3 regions of the Cereibacter sp. Soil_C_27 genome follow, and region 2 is predicted to be linked to each of the others. Evidence: riboswitches for the same ligand, from Rfam matches in the RefSeq annotation. Region 2 holds a riboswitch; each other region holds the start of a gene.
What was found. A riboswitch is a leader RNA that binds a small molecule or an ion and turns the genes downstream of it on or off. The one in region 2 is predicted to bind cobalamin.

Region 1 (5,666 bases), on a different contig from region 2:
CCGGGGCTGCCGTGCGGGTGATCTGGCGCCAGAGCGCGCCCAGCTGTTCGTCGGTCATCCAGTCCTGCGCGTCGAGCAGGCTGTAGCCATGTGTCGAGGCCTCGGGCTCGTCGGCCAGCGCATCGGTCAGCGAGCGGTTCACCAGCCGTGCCCGGCCCGCCGCATCGCGCAGCGTGTCGAACTGGTCGGGCTGCAGATAGGGCGGCAGGGCGCGTGGCGCCTCGGGGGCATAGCCGCGGTGGAAGGCCTGCCAGGCGAAGTAGTTCTCGGAGAGCGGGAAGCGGCAGACCAGCCGCCGCAACCGCTCGCGCAGCACCGGGATCACGTCGCCGTCGCCATCGGCGGCGAGCTTGTCATATTGCGCGGGCGGGATGCCCAGCCCGAAGAGCGAGGCGCGGCGGCGGGCGAGGAACTGCACCGCCCAGGTGTCGAAGAGCGGCGCGAGCTTGTCGTCGAAGAAGCGCTGCTGCTCGGCAAGGGTCTGGCAGGCCAGAAGCGGGCGGAAATCCACCCCGCCGAGCCGGGCCACCACATGCGCGGCGCCGATGAAGCGGCCGAGCAGCCCGTGGCGATGCACGCCCTTGGTGAAGACCTCGATCCGGCGATGGCCGAAGCTGCCCGCCTCCCAATAGGCGCGCGTCGCGGGGTCGAGATGCGGCGCCACATGCAGATCGTAGCTGCGCAGGTTGGAGGCGCGGTCGGCATGGCCGAAGAGATCGTAGAAGCGGGCGTGGTCGGGCATGTGCTGCGCCGCGGCCAGCTTCAGCCGCCCCAGCGCCACATGCGCGGGCGAGAGATCGACCGCCAGCAGGGAGGCGGGGCCCGCGGTGAGATAGGACATCATGTTGCAGCCGCCCGAGGCGATGCAGACGAGATTGTGGTCGGGCCGGATCGCCAGCGCCGTCATGTCGGTGACGGGATCCTCCCAGATCTGGGTATAGACCATGCCGTGGAACAGCCGCGAGAACAGCCGTTCCAGAAGGCCCGTCGGGCTCAGCGAATGGTTCTGGTGGACGGCGGAGCCGATCTGGGCGGGGAAGGGGACGTCTGGCGCAAGGTGCAGCACGGGGGACACTCCGGGAGGGAACACGGTTGCGGATGTCTAGCGGCGGAACGCGACGCTTGCGTGACGCGGCTCGGGGTCAGCGAAGACCGGCGCAGGCTCGGGGGCGGCCTCGAGCAGGCTGAAGCTGCCCGCGTCGTCCTCGGCGATGGCGGTGAAACTGTCGACCCAGTCGCCGCAATTGGCATAGCTGAGCCCGTGGTCGTCATGCAGCGCGGGCTTGTGGAAATGGCCGCAGATCACCCCGTCGCAGCCCGCCGCCCGCGCGCGCGCCACCAGCCGGATTTCGTAGCCGGTGCCGAGCGCCATCGCCGAGTTGACAGCTGACAAAAGCGCCTCGATCAATCCGCGCCGGTCGGGATCGACGCGGCGGCGCAGGCGCTTCAGCCGGTCGTCGAGATGGCGCAGCGCCCAGTCAATGCGGCTGCCGATCCGGGTCAGGATATGCCAGCGCAGGAAGCGCGCGTCGCAGACATCGCCATGCAGCACCAGCCAGCGCCGCCCGTCGGCGGCCTCGTGCACCACCTGCTCGGCCACCTCGATCCGGCCGAAATGCGTGCCGCGATAGAGCCGCATCGCTGTGTCGTGGTTGCCGGTCAGGTAGAAGAGCTGCGCGCCTTCCTGCACCCGGCGCAACAGCAGGGCGAGGATCTCGTCATGCACCTCGGTCCAGTGAGGGAAGGGCGGGTGCCAGAGGTCGAGCACATCGCCGACGAGATAGATCTCGGCGGCGGTGTTGTGCTCGAGGAAGTCGAGGATGCGCTCCGGACGGCAGCCCCGCGCGCCCAGATGCAGGTCCGACAGGAACAGGCTGCGGTGACGGTGCGGTTGGCGCGGGACAGGTTGCGGCATGAAGCGCTCCTCGATGGCATCGCCCGACGCGGGGCGTCTTGCTGCGCTATGCCAAAGCAAGGCCACGATTTTATGACTGCGGCCTGCGACAGGCCGCCCGGCCTTGTGCCCGGGCGCTTTCCCGCGCAGGCTGACGGGCTCGGGCGAGGCAGGAGAGGCGGGGCGATGCGGCTGGAAGTGGTGGCGGGCCGGGTGACGGTGGAGGCCGAGGATCTGGCGCCGCTTCTGGGGCTGGCTGCGGCGGATGTGCCGCGGCTGATGCGCGAGGGCCGGATCACCGGGCTGGTGGAAGAGGGGCGCGACGCCGATGCGGGCCGGACCCGGGTGACGTTCCGCTACAAGGCGATCCGGTTGCGCTTCACGCTGGATGCCTCGGGCGCCATCCTGTCGCGGAGCCGGGTGGAGGGGGCGGCGCGCTGAGCCGCCCCGTCGAGCTTGTCCGCGCTCAGTCGCCCTGCCAGCCGTCCTCCATCACCAGATCCTCGAGCGGCAGGCGCTGGCGCCAGCCCTTCAGCGCCAGCTCTGGCGCGGCGTAGAACTGGTCGACATGGCCGATGCAGAGATAGGCCACGATCTTGATCCGCTCGGGCAGGCCCAGCACGGCGCGCAGGTCGGTCTCGTGATAGATGCTGACCCAGCCGACCCCCAGCCCCTCGGCCCGGGCGGCGAGCCAGAGGTTCTGCACGGCGCAGACGCTGGAATAGAGGTCCATCTCGGGGTTGTGGGTGCGGCCCAGCACCACCGGGCCGCAGCGGTCGCGGTCGCAGGTGACGCAGATGTTGAGCGGCGCCTTGAGGATACCCTGCAGCTTGAGCGCCCGGTAGGTGGCCTGCTTCTCGTCGGGAAAGAGCTGGGCCGCCTCGTCATTGGCACGCTGGAAGGCCGCATGCACCTCGGCGCGGCGGGCGGGATCGCGGATCAGGATGAAGTTCCACGGCTGCATGAAGCCGACGGAGGGCGCCAGATGCGCCGCCTGCAGCACCCGGTGCAGCCGCGCGGGGTCGATCGGGTCGGGCAGGAATTCGTCGCGCACATCTCGCCGCTCGGCGATGATGTCGTAGAGCGCCTGCCGTTCGGCGTCGCTGAAGGCGCGGGCGGGCTGGGGGCGCACCTCGGTGCAGGCAGGGGGCGGGGTATCCGGCATGATCCAGACCTCCTTCATGGACGATCCGCCGCAGTCCACGCGGCAGAACCTCGTTGCCGGGCCGGTCTTCTGGCTTCGGATCGTCTGCCCCGCGCGCCTTCGCGGAAAGATCCAGTGGCCTTCTGCCCGGGGCATCACCGTTACAGCGGCGGGCCCACGCCGGAGTCGCACCGGCTTCCCGATTCTCCGCCTCGCGGCGGCACCCGGCAGGGATGGGAAACCAGATGCCGGGCGGGCGCGCAAGCCCGCTCTGGTCGCGAACGCCTCAGCGCGGCGGTGAAAGCAGCGCCTCCATCCCGTTGAGCGCGGTCGTCATGTCGTTGGCCATCGCCTCGGGATGCAGATGGGCGACCATGCCCGCGGCATCGGTGACGATCTGGCCGCAGACCATGACCCGCGCCTCGGGACAGGCGATGCGGATCGCCACGAGCAGCCTGCCCAGCGGCAGGAGGCTGCGCGGACCGCTGGCGGAAAGGCCGAAGACACGCCGGCCGCTGGCGCAGAAGCGCTCGATCAGCGCTTCGTGCGGCAGGCCGAGCAGCAGGTCGACCTCCCAGCCCTCGCGGCGGAAGAGGTCGGCGGCCATGGTGACGCCGAGCGTGTGGGTCTCGCCGGGCACGGCGGCGAAGACGGCGGCCTTGTCGGTGACGGGGAGCGGGGCGGCCAGCACATGCCGCAGCCCGCGCATGATGGCGTAGATCCGGCTGGAGGCGATGGTGACCTGCGCCGAGGGCACCCGGTCCTCGTCCCACCACTGCCCCAGCCGCCGTGCCGCCGAGGCGAGGTAGGCGAGGTAGATCACGTCAATTCCGGCGCCCTCGCGGCGGATGGTCTCGATGAACCGCGCCCCGGCATCGGCATCGGGCGAGATGAGCGCGGTGCAGAGCGCGTCGATTTCTTCCGCGGTCGGATGGGCGACATCATGGGCGGGCAGGTCGCGCGCGCGGCTGGCAAGGCGGCTGACGACCTCCTGTGCGAGCGAGAGGACGGCATCGGCGGGCAGGGCGGACTTGAAGGCGGCGAGGCCGAGATGCGAGCGCTCGAAGAGAGGGCGGTCGAACGGCCCGTGATGTCCCGGAGTCATGCCACGCTCTCCCCCCGGGATCCCCGCCTTCCGCATCCTCGCGCCCCGGCTCAAGCCTCGGCCAGAAATGCAGAGTCTGTCAATCATGGTTTGGGCCCCCGGAACGGTGAGCTCAGCCCTTGATGGCGGCGACGCGGCGGCCGCGCATCACCCGCGCGCCGTCGCGGATGGTGACGAGCCCGGTCAGGGGGTCTTCGGCGATGACGATGCCATGGGCCGAGATATAGGCGGAAATCTGGATGGTCGCATGTTGCATGATCTGGCTCCTCGCTGCGGATGACCGGCACCGGAGGGTGCGGCAGGCAGGGAGGACGATGCGGGCAGGAGGGCCGGGCCGCCTTGACCCAGATCAGTCAAAGCTGCGACCAAAAGTCATCAATACCTCAGTCGATCAGCGCCATCCGCTGCAGCACGCGCAGCAGCCCGGCCTCGGTGACGGGCTTGGCGATGAAGGAGGCGCCGCGCGCGAGGCACTCGGGGTCGGGGGCGTGGCGGCCCGAGATCACGAGGATCTTGCAGGCGGGCCAGCGCTCGGCCACCACGGCGGCTAGGCCGAGCCCGCTCATCGAGCCGGGCATGTCGATGTCGGTCAGCAGCGCCGAGATCTCGCTGCGCCGCTCCAGCACCAGCAGCGCCTGATCGGCATTGCTGGCCTGCAGCACGATGAAGCCCAGATCGGACAGCTGGTCGGCCAGATCGAGCCGGATCAGCCCATCGTCCTCCACCAGCAGCAGCGTCGTCTCGGCTCCGCGCACCTCAATGCTCCTTCTGGAAGGTGGCGAGATCGCCGGTGATGTGGCAGCGCAGGCCGTGGGGCCGGTAGTCGAGCACCACTTCGCAATCGGCGGTTCCGGCCAGACCGGCCCGGATCAGCCGCGCACCCGCCCCTTCGAGCGGCGCGCCGGTGACGCGGGGGCCGCCGCTTTCCTCCCAGGTCAGCTCGAAGCACCGGCCGCAATGGGTGACCTGCCAGTCGAGTGCCACGCGGCCTTCGCAGCGCGACAGCGCCCCGTGCTTCCGGGCGTTGGTGGCCAGCTCGTGCAGGATCAGCGACAGCGAAAGCGCCGGGCGCGAGCCGATCTTGAGGTCGTTGCCCGAGACGCTGACGCGCGGCGACACCGGATCGTCGTGGATCGTCAACATGCCCTCGACGATGTCGGTGACATTGGAGGCGCCGACCCCGCCGCGCACGATGGCGTCATGCGCCTCGCCCAGCACCGAGAGCCGTTCCGACAGCATGCGCCGCGCCGTCCGCATGTCGGCGCTGCCGCGCAGGGTCTGCGAGGCGATGGCCTGCACCATCGCCAGCTGGTTCTTCAGCCGGTGGCCGAGCTCGTGCGCCAGCAGCTCGCGGTGACGTTCCTCGGCAAGGCGGTCGGTCACGTCCTGCGCCTGCACGAGGATGCCGATGATCTCGCCCTCGTCGCTGGTCATTGGCTGATAGGTCAGGTCGATCAGCCGGTCCTGCACCTCGCCCGCCGGGCCGCGGTTCAGCGCGATGGGCACGGCGCGGGCGGCGAAGG
Region 2 (5,666 bases):
GCCATGGGCACCGGGATCGGCATGGGGTCGGTGGTGGGCGGCACGCTTCTGCGCGGGGCGCAGGGCGCGGCGGGCGAGATCGCCGCGCTGCCTCTCGGCGCCGACCCGTTCGACCCCGCGACCTTCGAGGAAGGGGCGCTGGAGACCGCGATCTCCAGCCGGGCACTGCTGGCGGATTACCTGCAGCGGGGCGGCACAGGCGGCGGGTCGCTGCGCGAGCTGTTCCTTGCCACCGAGCGCGACCCGGCCTTCGAGGCGACGGTGGAGCGGCTGGCGCGGCTTCTGGCGCAGGCGGTGCTTGCCGTGAGTTCGGTGCTCGACCCGAGCCTCGTCATCTTCGGCGGCAGCATTGGTTCGCGCACCGAGGTGCTGGAGCGGACGCGGCACCACCTGTCGCGCTGTATGCCGATGCCGCCGGAGTGCCGGATCAGCAGCCTCGGCAACCGGGCAGGCGTCATTGGCGCCGCCCACGCCGCGCGGCTGGCCCTGATCGATCGGCTGATGGCGGCGGGCTAGGGGCCGTGCGGGCCGGGGAGGGGATGCTCTCCGGCCTGCGCGGCTTCAGTCGGTCATCGCGGTGAGGAGGAAGAAGGGGATCGGCGTTTCGGGCTCGTCGTAGAGCCCCCCGTAGGGGTGACCGCCGAAACGGTCCTGCCATGCCGCGATGCCGTGAAAGCCCGCTTCCGCCAGCCAGTCCCGCGCCTCGGTCTCGGTGACGCCGCAGGCGTGCGGCAGATGCGGCGCAAGCTCGGCCATCCGCGCGTCGGGGCTGCGGCGCCAGATCCCGTCGGAGACCAGCACCATGCCGCCGGGCCGCAGCAGCCGCCGGGCGAGCCGCAGCGCCTCTTTCGGGCGTTCCAGCGTCCAGAGCACGTTGCGCAGGCTCACCAGATCGGCGGCGCCTTCCGGCAGGGTGCAGCGGTCCATGTCGGCATGGATCAGCCGCAGCGGCACGCCCTCGCGGTCGGCGGCGCGGCGGGCCTCGGCCAGCATCGCGCCCGAGCCGTCGACCCCGGTGACGCGGTGACCGAGACCGGCCAGGAGCACCGCGCAGCCGCCGGTGCCGCAGCCGAGATCGACGACCCGCCGCCGCGCGGGGCCGATGGCTGCGGCCAGCACTGTGCGCCAGGCGTCGCGGTGGCGGTTGTGCGAGGCTGTGGCGTCGAAGCGCTGCGCCCGCCCGTCCCAATGCGCGGCCATCGCCGCGGCGGTCTCGGGGGCGATGCTCATGGCCGGTGTCTCGGCGGCTGGGTCGCGATCAGAGGGGCGAGGGGGCAGGGACATTCAGACCTCCGGCAGGGAGAAGCGGATCAGCCGATGGCCATCGGCGGGGTCGGTCAGCACGCTGGCGCGTACGTCGAAGACGCGCGCCAGAAGCGCGGGGGTCAGGATGTCCTCGGGCGTGCCGCAGGCCACCAGCCGGCCCTCCTGCATCACGCCGATCCGGTCGCAGTCGAGCGCCTGGTTCAGGTCGTGCAGCGCGATCAGCGCCGTCACGCCGAGCCCACGCACCAGCCGCAGGATCGACAGCTGCTGGTGGATGTCGAGGTGGTTGGTCGGCTCGTCGAGCAGCAGGATCTTGGGCTCCTGCGCCAACGCGCGGGCCAGATGCACCCGCTGCCGCTCGCCGCCCGACAGGCTTTGCCAGACCCGGTCGGCCTTGTCGGTCATGCCGACGCGGGCGATGGCGCGCGAGACGATCTCGTCGTCCGCCGGGCCGAAGGGCGAGAGCAGCGAGAGCCAGGGGGTGCGGCCGAGATCGACGGCATCGCGCACGCTGACCCGGTCGGCGGTCTCGGACTGCTGGGCGACGAAGGCCAGCATCTGCGCCATGGCGCGCCGCGAGAGCCGGGCCTGATCCTTGCCGTCGAGCCGGATCGCGCCGCTGGCAGGCGTCAGCACCCCCGCCGTCAGCCTGAGCAGCGTGGATTTGCCCGAGCCGTTCGGGCCGATCAGCCCGAAGGTCTCGCCCGGGCGCACCTCGAGGCTGACATCCTCGACGATCGGGGTCGTGCCCGCGCGCCAGCCCACGTTGCAGAGCTGGATCATGACCGCATCTTCCGGCCGCGGATCAGGATGACGGCGAATCCCGGCGCGCCGACGAGCGCGGTCACCACGCCGATGGGCAGCACCTGATTGGGCACGATCACCCGCGAGACCACATCGGCCAGCACCAGAAACACCGCACCGATCAGGGCCGAGGCAGGGACCAGCCGGGCGTGGCGCACGCCGACGAGAAAGCGCGCGGCATGCGGGATCACCAGACCGACGAAGCCGATGGCGCCAACGATGCTGACCATGGTGGCGGTGATCATCGTCACCACCGCGATCAGCAGCGCCTGGGTGCGGCGGATCGGGATGCCCATGGTGAGCGCGGATTCGGCGCCGAAGGTGAAGGCGTCGAGGGCGCGGGTCTGCACGAGGCAGAGCAGCACGCCCGCGACCGAGACCGGCACCGCCAGCCAGACATCGGGCCAGCGCACGCCGCTCATGTTGCCCATCATCCAGAAGGTGACGCCGCGCACCTGCTCGGCACTGGCTGACTGGGCGATGACGAAGGAGGTGAGGGCGTTGAAGAGCTGGGTTCCGGCGATGCCCGACAGGATGATGAGCCCGGCCTGCGGCAGCCCGGTGCTGCCGCCCGCCGCCCGCGCCAGCAGCACGACCAGCGTGAAGGCCAGAAGCCCGCCCGCGAAGGCCCCGACCGAGAGCGGCAGGGTGCCCGCGCCGATGCCAAGCACGAGGATCAGCACCGCTCCGGTGGAGGCGCCTGCCGAGATGCCGAGGATATAGGGATCGGCCAGCGCGTTGCGCAGCAGCGCCTGCAGCACCACGCCCGAGACGGCGAGCCCCGCGCCGCAGGCGGCGGCAACGATGGCGCGCGTCAGGCGGTAGTTCCAGACGATGCCCTCCTGGATCGGCGGCAGCGGATAGTCGCTGCCGAAGAGCCGGTTGGCCAGCGTCTGCCAGATGACGGCGGGCGGGATGATGGTCTCGCCCACCGAGATGCCGAGGGTCAGCGCCACCATGAGCGCCGCCAGCCCCAGCGCACCGCGCGACAGGCTCCGCGATCCGAGCCGCACCGACCCTGTCGCGGCGGAGATCACTTGGCCGGGCCCTCGGCCGCGATGGCCTCCACCACCGTCTCGATGCCCGAGGGAATGCGGATGCCGGCGTGGATCTGGTGCGCGTCGATGACGATCACCCGGTTCTCGCGCACCGCCCGCATCCGGCTGGTCACCGGATCGGTCGAGAGGTGGTCGAGCTTCACCTCGTAATCGTCGGCGGCAAAGCGGCGGCGGTCCATCCGGGCCACGATGATGTAGTCGGGATCGGCGCTGGCGATGGTCTCCCAGCCGACCGCGGGCCATTCCTCGTTCGAGTCGACCACGTTGCGCAGGCCGAGCGTCTTGAGGAGGAAGCCCGCGATGCCGTTCTGCCCGGCCACGAAGGGGTCGAGCGCCAGATCGGGGCTGGAGAACCAGACCACGGCGGTCTTGCCCTCGATGCCGAGAGCCTTGGCCTTCTCCGCCGCCGCGTCGACCCGGGCGCGCAGCTCGGCCTCGAGATCGGCGCCGCGCGGCTCCACGTCGAAGATCTGCGCCAGTTCGCGCACCGCGCGATACATCAGCTCGATCGAGAATTCCTGCGTCCGCGCCCCGTCGCCGCCCACCATGTTGTCCTTGCCGACGCAATCGGCGGGCATGGCATAGACCTCGGTCCCCAGCTCGTTGAACTGGGCGCGGGTGCCGACGGCGCCCTGCGGGCCGACGTGGAATTCGAATTGCGTGGTGACGAGTTCCGGCTCCTTGGCCATCACGGCCTCGAAGCCGGGATGGTTGTCGGCCAGCCGCTCCACCTTGGCATTGGCCTCGGCGAAGGCGGGCTGGACCTCGTTGAACCAGACCGAGGTGCCCTGCACCTTGTCGGCAAGGCCCAGGGCATAGAGCATTTCGGTGGTGGACTGGCCGATGGTCACGACGCGCTGCGGGGCCGCGTCGAAGACGAGGGTCTGGCCGCAATTGTCGATCGACAGCGGATAGGTCGTGGCCTGTGCCGCGCCGCCCGCGAGGCAGAACAGGGCAACGGCGCCCGGAAGTCGGCTGAGGGTCATGGATTGGGTCTCCGATGAGGGGAAGATCGCTCACCGGACGGGGGCGCCTCCACAGGAGAGCGCGGGTCGGCCAAGGGCAGGCCGCAAAGCCAGACACAGGTCATACGCATCCTTCTCCGGACACCCCGCCCGGCGTTACGTTTCTGCTGTCGGCAGGTCTCCTGACTGGCGGATCGACGCTTTGCCCGGCCTTCCCGGGGCGTGGGCCCCAGTGGCGAAAATCGAGCGTAGCTAACCGCCTACAGTTGCGGGGGCAGTTCCGGTTCACGGCCGAGGCCGTGGCGGATTCCCTGTTAGTTCCATGTGGAAACCGACAGATCTTGCCTAGCCTCACCGATTGGTGAGGTCAAGCGCCGCGCGCGGTAGGCCCTGTGTGACGAGGTCACGGTGCGGCGGCGCGGGCCGCGCTAGGAGGGACGGGCGGCGCCGATCTGCCGCTGTCTTTGCCGGGGTTTCCGCCATGCACAGTTCCTCCGCCTCCCTCCCATCCGCCGCCCCCGCCGGGGATGCCCGTCTCGCGCATTACCCGGTCACCTTCTTTGCCATCGGCATGGGGATGATGGGCCTGACCCTCGCGCTTCATGCGGCCGAGACCGCCTTCGGGCGGGAGCCCGAGGTGTCGCGCGCGGCGCTCGGGGGGGCGCTGGGGCTTCTGGGGCTGGTGGCGCTCGGCTATCTGGCCAAGGCGCTGCGCCATCCGGCGGCGGTGGCGGCGGAGTGGCATCATCCGGTGCGAATCGCCTTCTTCCCGGCGATCTCGATCTCCATGCTGCTTTTGTCGGTGGCGCTGCTCGGCGAGCGGCCCGAGGCGGCGCGGGTGGTCTGGATGGCCGGCACGGCGCTGCAGGGGCTTCTGGCGCTGGCGGTGATCGCGGCATGGATCGGACATCGCAGCTTCCAGCAGGGCCAGCTGACCCCCGCCTGGTTCATCCCGGCGGTGGGCAATGTGATCGTACCGCTGGCGGGCGTGCCGCTGGGCCATCCCGAGATTTCGTGGCTGTTCTTCTCGGGCGGGCTGGTGTTCTGGATCGTGCTGCTGACGCTGGTCATCAACCGGCTGATGTTCCACGACCCGCTGCCGGGCAAGATGGTGCCGACGCTGATGATCCTCGTCGCCCCGCCTGCCGTCTCCTTCGTCGCCTGGCTGCGGCTGACGGGTGAGGTGGGCGCCTTCGGGCATATCCTGCTGAGCATCGCCTATGTCTTCGCGCTGATCGTGGCGATGCAGGCGGCGAAGTTCCGGCGGATGCCGTTTGCGATGTCCTGGTGGGCGCTGTCCTTCCCGCTGGCGGCGCTGAGCATCGCGAGCTTCGCCTATGCCGGGGCCGCCCTGTCGGCGCCGCACCGGTTGATCGGGCTGGGGCTGCTCGGGCTTCTCGTGCTGGTGGTGGCGGGGCTGATCCTGCGCACCCTGCTCGGCATCTGGCGGCACGAGATCTGTCTGGCGGACTGAGCCCTGCTTCACATTCCGGTCACCGAGGCGCCGCGGCGGCGCCCTTTGCCTGCCGCGGCCTATCTGCCTTCTGCAACCCGATCCTCCTCCAGCAAGGAA
Region 3 (5,666 bases), 1.0 Mb from region 2:
GTCTTGCCGGTGAAGCGCCAGGCGAGGCCTCCGGCGGTCAGGCCGTTGGCGTCGATGCCCGCCCAGACGCGGCCGTTCTCGTCAAGCCCGAGCTCGTAGCTGCCGCCCGGGGTGCCGGTCGGGCGCTTGGAGACGTAGTTCAGCAGGCCCCCCGGGTTCGCCCCGCCGTAGAGCACCGAGGCCGGGCCCTTCAGCACCTCGATCCGCTCCAGCGTGAAGGGATCGACGTAGAAGCCGCCGAAGCCGTAGGAGTAATGCGCCAGCCCGTCCTGGAACACGCCGGTCGCGGTCGAGGCGAAGCCGCGGATGAAGTGCCAGTTGGTGTCGCTGTCATAGCCATAAGGCGCGCCGATCACGCCCGCGGTATAGCCGAGCGCCTCGTCGATCTTGGCGACATTGGCGGCCTGCAGCGTCTCGGCGCCGATGACCGAGACCGATTGCGGGATCTCGGTGATCGGTGTCGCAGTCTTGGACCCGGCGAGCGTGGCGGGATTGGCCGCACCGGCCACCGCATCCGTGCCGCTCTCGCCTTCCAGCACGATGGGAGCGAGAGTCGTCACCTCCTGAGCCAGAAGCGGAAGCGGAAGGAGGGCTGCGACGAGGGCCGTGTGGCCCATGAGCCGCGCGAGAGAGGTGGCGCGCATGGAGACGATTCCCGACAAGAGACAGATATTTCCTGAGCGTTTAACTCAGCCATCGGCGCGGGTCTTGTCACTTCCTGTCGTCGCTTGCAAGATTCCCCTGCAAAGCGCGCCTGCGCCAGTCCGACGGGGTGGTGCCGCTGGCGTTGCGGAAGGCGCGGCTCAGATGCGCCTGATCGGCAAAGCCAGTAGCGGCGGCGACATTGGCCAGAGTCTCGGCGGGTTCGACCAGCATCTGCCGCACGCGCTGCATCCGCAGCTCCATCTGCCAGCGGTGCGGGGTGGTGCCGGCAGTCTTCTTGAAGGCATGGGCGAACCAGCTTTCCGACAGGCCGACGACCTCGGCCAGATCCGCCACGCTGACGCGCAGATGCAGCCGCGCCGCCATGAACCCGGCAAGCTGGCGCATCTGATGCGGGGTGAGCCCGCCCTGCGCGGTTTCGGCGACCTCGGCCGGCAGGGCGAAGAGGTCGATCAGCAGCGCCTGCACCAGCGCGTCGAACATCTGCGGATGGCGGCTCGGCGCGGTGGTCTCTTCGGCGATCATCCGGGCGAGACCGATGACGCGCGGCTGGTCGGTCAGAAACAGCGGCTGCGCCAGATCGGCCTGCCCCGCCGCCTCGCCCAGCCGCCCCTGCAGCGCGCGGATGTCGAAATGCAGGTCGAGATGGCTGAGGCGGCAGCCCCGCCCGATGCGCGAGCGAAGCGGCATCCCGGCGGGGACATAGAGCACCCGCGCCACCGCGCCCGGCGTCGCCACGGGGCCGGGGTGCAGCTCCACCGCCTCGGCACCCTCGTCGAGGAAGACGACGACGCGCGGATCGGGCGAGAGATAGCGCCCCGAGCCGCCCGCCTCGGCCTCGGCATGCCAGAGATCGGCCACCATGCCATGCGCCGCACGCCATGACAGCGGCGCGGTCGGGCGGATGCCTTGGGTGAAACAGGTCATGTTCGGGCGGAAAGCCATCGCTCTGGTCCGGCTTGGGGCGAGGGGATGGCTGGCCGTGCGGGGCACGTGCTGACTGCCCCCTCTCTGCGCAGTTGCGCGGCGGCTGTCAAGCCGCGGGCGCCCGAGGGTCAGGCCGGCGCCGGGCCGTCGGCGGTTATGCCGCGTCTCAGCACATAGATGTCCATGATCCAGCCGTGCCGCGCCCGTTCGCGCTCCCGCAGGGCAAGGATCCGCGGCCCGGCCTCGGCCAGCGGCCCCGAGAGCACGACCTCCTCGGCCATGCCGACATAGGCGCCCCACCAGATCGTCACCCCGGCCGGGTCGAGCGTCCGGAAGGCGCAGCCGCCGTCCAGCATCACCACCAGCGTGTCGACGCCGGCAGGCCAGCCGTGGTCGCGGATCTGCCGACCCGTCGTCACGAGGAAGGGCGCGCCGATCTCGTTCAGGGCGATGGCATGGGCGGCGGCCAGCGCCTGCATCGAGGTGATGCCCGGCACAACCGACACTTCGAGCGGCAGACTGCGGTCCACCCGCGCGGCGATGCGCAGGCTGCTGTCGTAGAGCGAGGGATCGCCCCAGATCAGCAGCGCCACCCGGCCCGCCGTGCCCAGCCCGTCGCGGATCGCGGTCTCCCAGCAGGCGGCGATGGCGTCGTGCCAGTCGTCCACCCGGCCGCGATAATCGCCGGTCTCGGCCCGCACCGGCAGGTCGAACTCCGCCAAATGCGTGGCGGGGTTGGTCAGCACCTCGGCGCAGATGGTGCGACGCAGCCCGGCGAGATCGGCCTTGTCGGCCCCCTTGCGCGGGATCAGCACCAGATCGGCGGCATTGAGCGCGCGGATCGCCTGCAGCGTCAGATGCTCGGGGTTGCCGGTGCCGATGCCGATGAGGGAGAGCTGGATCATTCTGTCGTCCAATGTGGCGCGGCCCCCCTGCGGGAGCCGCGCGAAGGGTCAGGCCGCGTGGTGCAGCCGGTGGGTGAAGAGGCCGGATTTCGCCAGACCGCGCGCGCCCTTGGCCGCGCCCAGCACCGCGAGATCGACCAGGGGCTCGATCAGCACGACGAGCATGTAGGCCGCGCCGAAGCTGCCGATGGCGGCAAGGTTGCCCGCCTCGAAGCCGTGGCCGTAGAGCGCCCAGAACCCGACCCAGGCCACCACGCCGCCCTGATAGGCGACCGACAGCGACAGGACCTGCAGGTAGCCAAGATCGACATAGGCCGTCTCGCGCGGGATGACCTTGTGCGCGAGGGCGGTCAGGCCGAACAGCGGCACCAGGAGCGTGGTCACGTTCATGCCGTATTGCGGCAGGTCGAAGGGCGCGAAGAACAGGCCTTGGACCAGCAGGCCCAATGCCAGTCCGATGGCGGCGGGGGCGGCTCCGAGGATCAGGAACAGGGTCGAGCCGAGGATCAGGTGAACCTCGGAGACGCCGACCGGGTAATGCGGCAGGATCTCGAAGAACGAGAAGACGAGGCCGGTGGCCAGCACGGAGCGGGCAGCGAGCGAGGCCAACCCCTTTTCGCGCGCGGCCTCCCAGGCGAGTTTCAGGGCATAGCCTCCGGCCGCCGCGGCGGTGCCGTAGCTCAGGAGGATCTTGGCGCCGGTGACGACGCCCTCTTCGATATGCATGTCAGTGACTCCAGGCCGTCACACCCGACGGCGGTTTCGGTTGCCTGCAGGGCCGGTATCCTGGCTGGCGGGTCTGGGCGGGTCTTCGGCCTTCCCGGGCTTGTCGCCCAGTGACCAGAGGTGAAGACCCGCTCGCCGCTGACAGTCGCGGGGGCGGCTGGGTCCGGGGCGCCGCAAATTGGTCCGCCCCTCCCCATTCCCGATTGAGTTCCGGTGCTTTGCACCTGACGGAACACCATGCAGAGCTGAACTCCGACACCATCCTTGCCGCTGCGTCAAGCATGATCGGACTCCCCGGCCAAGGGGCCGTAGAGGATCAGCGCGGGCGAGCTGCCGCTGCCGCCGGCCAGCTGGGCGGCGAGGGCGGCGATGGTGCTGCGGGTAAGGGTCTGATCGGCGTGGCTGACGGATTCCGCCAGCAAAGCCGGGGTATCGGGCGGCAGGCCCGCGGCGATCAACGACGCGGCCAGGGCCGGGAACGTGCGCTTGCCCATGAAGACGACGGTGGTCGCCTCGGGGTCGGCCAGCGCCTGCATGTTCAGCCGCGGCAATTCGCCCGTCACATCGGCGCCGGTGACGAACTGCACCCGCCGCGCGGTCAGGCGGCGGGTCAGCGGGATGCCCGCGAAGGCGGCGGCGGCGCAGGCCGAGGGCACGCCGGGGATGATCTCATAGCCGATGCCTGCGGCTTCGAGCGCGGTGATCTCCTCCTCCAGCCGGCCGAAGATGCCCGCATCGCCGGATTTCAGCCGCACCACCCGCGCCCCGGTCAGGGCGTAATCGACCAGCAGACGGCTGACGTGATCCTGCTTCGGCGAAGCCCGCCCGGCCCGCTTGCCGACCCCCACCAGATCGGCCCCCTCGCGCGCATGAGCGAGGATCGGGCCGGAGGAGAGATCGTCGAACAGCACCGCATCGGCGGTTTGCAGGCGCGACACCGCCTTCAGCGTCAGCAGTTCGGGGTCGCCGGGACCGGAGGAAACGAAGGATACGAAGCCGGTCATGTCGCCTCTGCGATCAGATGAAAAAAGGTTCCGGTGGACAGCCCGCCGCCCGCCTGCCGCCTGAGCGAGCCGGTCTCGGGCACCGCCTGCCCCGCCGCATCGCTGACGCGGGCCAGCGGGGCGTCGGGCTGCTCGAGGATGGTGGAATAGTGGAACTCGTGGCCCCGGAGCCGCGCGCCCTGTCCCGGGATCGGTGCGGCAAGCTCGGCCAGCCGGTAGCCAAGATGCATCTTGCGCTTCTGGAAGGAGGTCACGAGCCCCAAGAGCCCGGTCATCGGATGGGCCACGCCCTCGGCATCGACCAGCGTCTCGCCCATCACCATGTAGCCGCCGCATTCGCCATGCACCGGCCGCGTTTCGGCAAAGCGCCTGATCCCCGTGCGAAAGCCGCTCGCCGCCGCCAGACGGCCCGCGTTCAGCTCGGGGTAGCCGCCAGGCAGCCAGCAGACATCGGCGCTGTCGTCGGGGGCCTCGTCGGCCAAGGGCGAGAAGGGCAGGATCTCGGCCCCCGCCGCGCGCCAGCCCTGCACCAGATGCGGATAGGCGAAGCTGAAGGCCGCATCCTGCGCCAGCGCGATCCGCTGGCCCGGCGGCGGCATCGCCGCTTCCGGCGCAGCCTCGCGCTGCCCGCCCGCCGCCGCCCGCAGCAGCGCGTCGAGATCGACCCGCTCCGCCATCAACGCGGCGGCCTCGGTCATCAGCCGCTCCAGCGCCGGATGCTCGCCCGCCTGCACCAGCCCCAGATGCCGTTCCGGCAGGGCGATGCTCGCCAGCCGGGGCAGCGCGCCGAAGACGGTGATCCCGGCCCCGGCCATGCCGGCGCACACCAGCGCCTCGTGCCGGGGGCTGGCCACGCGGTTCAGGACCACCCCCGCAACGCGCACACCCGGACGGAAGCCGGCAAGCCCCGAAGCCACCGCCGCCGCCGTCTGCGCCTGGCCAGAGACATCGACCACCAGCACCACCGGCCAGCCCATCGCCGCGGCGACATCGGCGCTGGCGCCGCTGCCGGTCTCGCCCGGCACGGCCACACCGTCGAACAACCCCATCGAGCCCTCGGCCAGCACCAGATCGGCCCCCGCCGCGCGCGAGGCGAGCCCGGCGATCCGCGCCGGCGTCATCGCCCAGCTGTCGAGATTGACCGAGACCTGCCCGGTCGCCGCGGTGTGGAAGGCGGGGTCGATGAAATCCGGGCCGCTCTTGAACGGCTGCACCCTGAGCCCGCGATCGCGGAACGCCCGGCAAAGGCCGAGCATCACCGTGGTCTTGCCCGCCCCGGAGGCGGGCGCCGCGATCATCAGGCCTGCGGGCATCACGCCGACTCCGGAAAGCGCGGCGCGGTGCCGACCGGGCGGTAGCGGCGGTCGTAGTCGCCGGCATAGAGCCGGCTCTCGTCGAAGCCCTCCTGCCCCAGCGCCCGTCCCACAAGGATCAGCGCCGT

Region 1: linked by a shared signal. The riboswitch ahead of bluB (5,6-dimethylbenzimidazole synthase) and the one ahead of AC3A5Z_RS06880 (ABC transporter substrate-binding protein) in region 2 are both predicted to bind cobalamin.
Region 3: linked by a shared signal. The riboswitch ahead of AC3A5Z_RS01860 (energy-coupling factor ABC transporter permease) and the one ahead of AC3A5Z_RS06880 (ABC transporter substrate-binding protein) in region 2 are both predicted to bind cobalamin.

Annotation. Positions count from the first base shown of each region.
Region 1 covers NZ_JBDGJD010000003.1:275,288-280,953, reverse strand. The annotation lists gene AC3A5Z_RS13345 (BtaA family protein) at 1-1,066, opposite strand, end outside; gene AC3A5Z_RS13340 (UDP-2,3-diacylglucosamine diphosphatase) at 1,103-1,915, opposite strand; gene AC3A5Z_RS13335 (DUF6522 family protein) at 2,081-2,335, shown strand; gene bluB (5,6-dimethylbenzimidazole synthase) at 2,361-3,059, opposite strand; cobalamin riboswitch at 3,102-3,281, opposite strand; gene AC3A5Z_RS13325 (cobalamin B12-binding domain-containing protein) at 3,325-4,143, opposite strand; gene AC3A5Z_RS13320 (hypothetical protein) at 4,256-4,399, opposite strand; gene AC3A5Z_RS13315 (response regulator) at 4,527-4,898, opposite strand; gene AC3A5Z_RS13310 (sensor histidine kinase) at 4,900-5,666, opposite strand, start outside.
Region 2 covers NZ_JBDGJD010000001.1:1,393,474-1,399,139, forward strand. The annotation lists gene AC3A5Z_RS06860 (ROK family protein) at 1-516, shown strand, start outside; gene AC3A5Z_RS06865 (class I SAM-dependent DNA methyltransferase) at 562-1,230, opposite strand; gene AC3A5Z_RS06870 (ABC transporter ATP-binding protein) at 1,285-2,049, opposite strand; gene AC3A5Z_RS06875 (FecCD family ABC transporter permease) at 2,046-3,104, opposite strand; gene AC3A5Z_RS06880 (ABC transporter substrate-binding protein) at 3,104-4,114, opposite strand; cobalamin riboswitch at 4,249-4,444, opposite strand; gene AC3A5Z_RS06885 (SLAC1 anion channel family protein) at 4,575-5,567, shown strand.
Region 3 covers NZ_JBDGJD010000001.1:374,599-380,264, reverse strand. The annotation lists gene AC3A5Z_RS01875 (TonB-dependent siderophore receptor) at 1-644, opposite strand, end outside; gene AC3A5Z_RS01870 (helix-turn-helix domain-containing protein) at 712-1,608, opposite strand; gene cobF (precorrin-6A synthase (deacetylating)) at 1,719-2,495, opposite strand; gene AC3A5Z_RS01860 (energy-coupling factor ABC transporter permease) at 2,544-3,221, opposite strand; cobalamin riboswitch at 3,255-3,476, opposite strand; gene cobA (uroporphyrinogen-III C-methyltransferase) at 3,497-4,225, opposite strand; gene AC3A5Z_RS01850 (cobyrinic acid a,c-diamide synthase CobB) at 4,222-5,538, opposite strand; gene cobM (precorrin-4 C(11)-methyltransferase) at 5,538-5,666, opposite strand, start outside.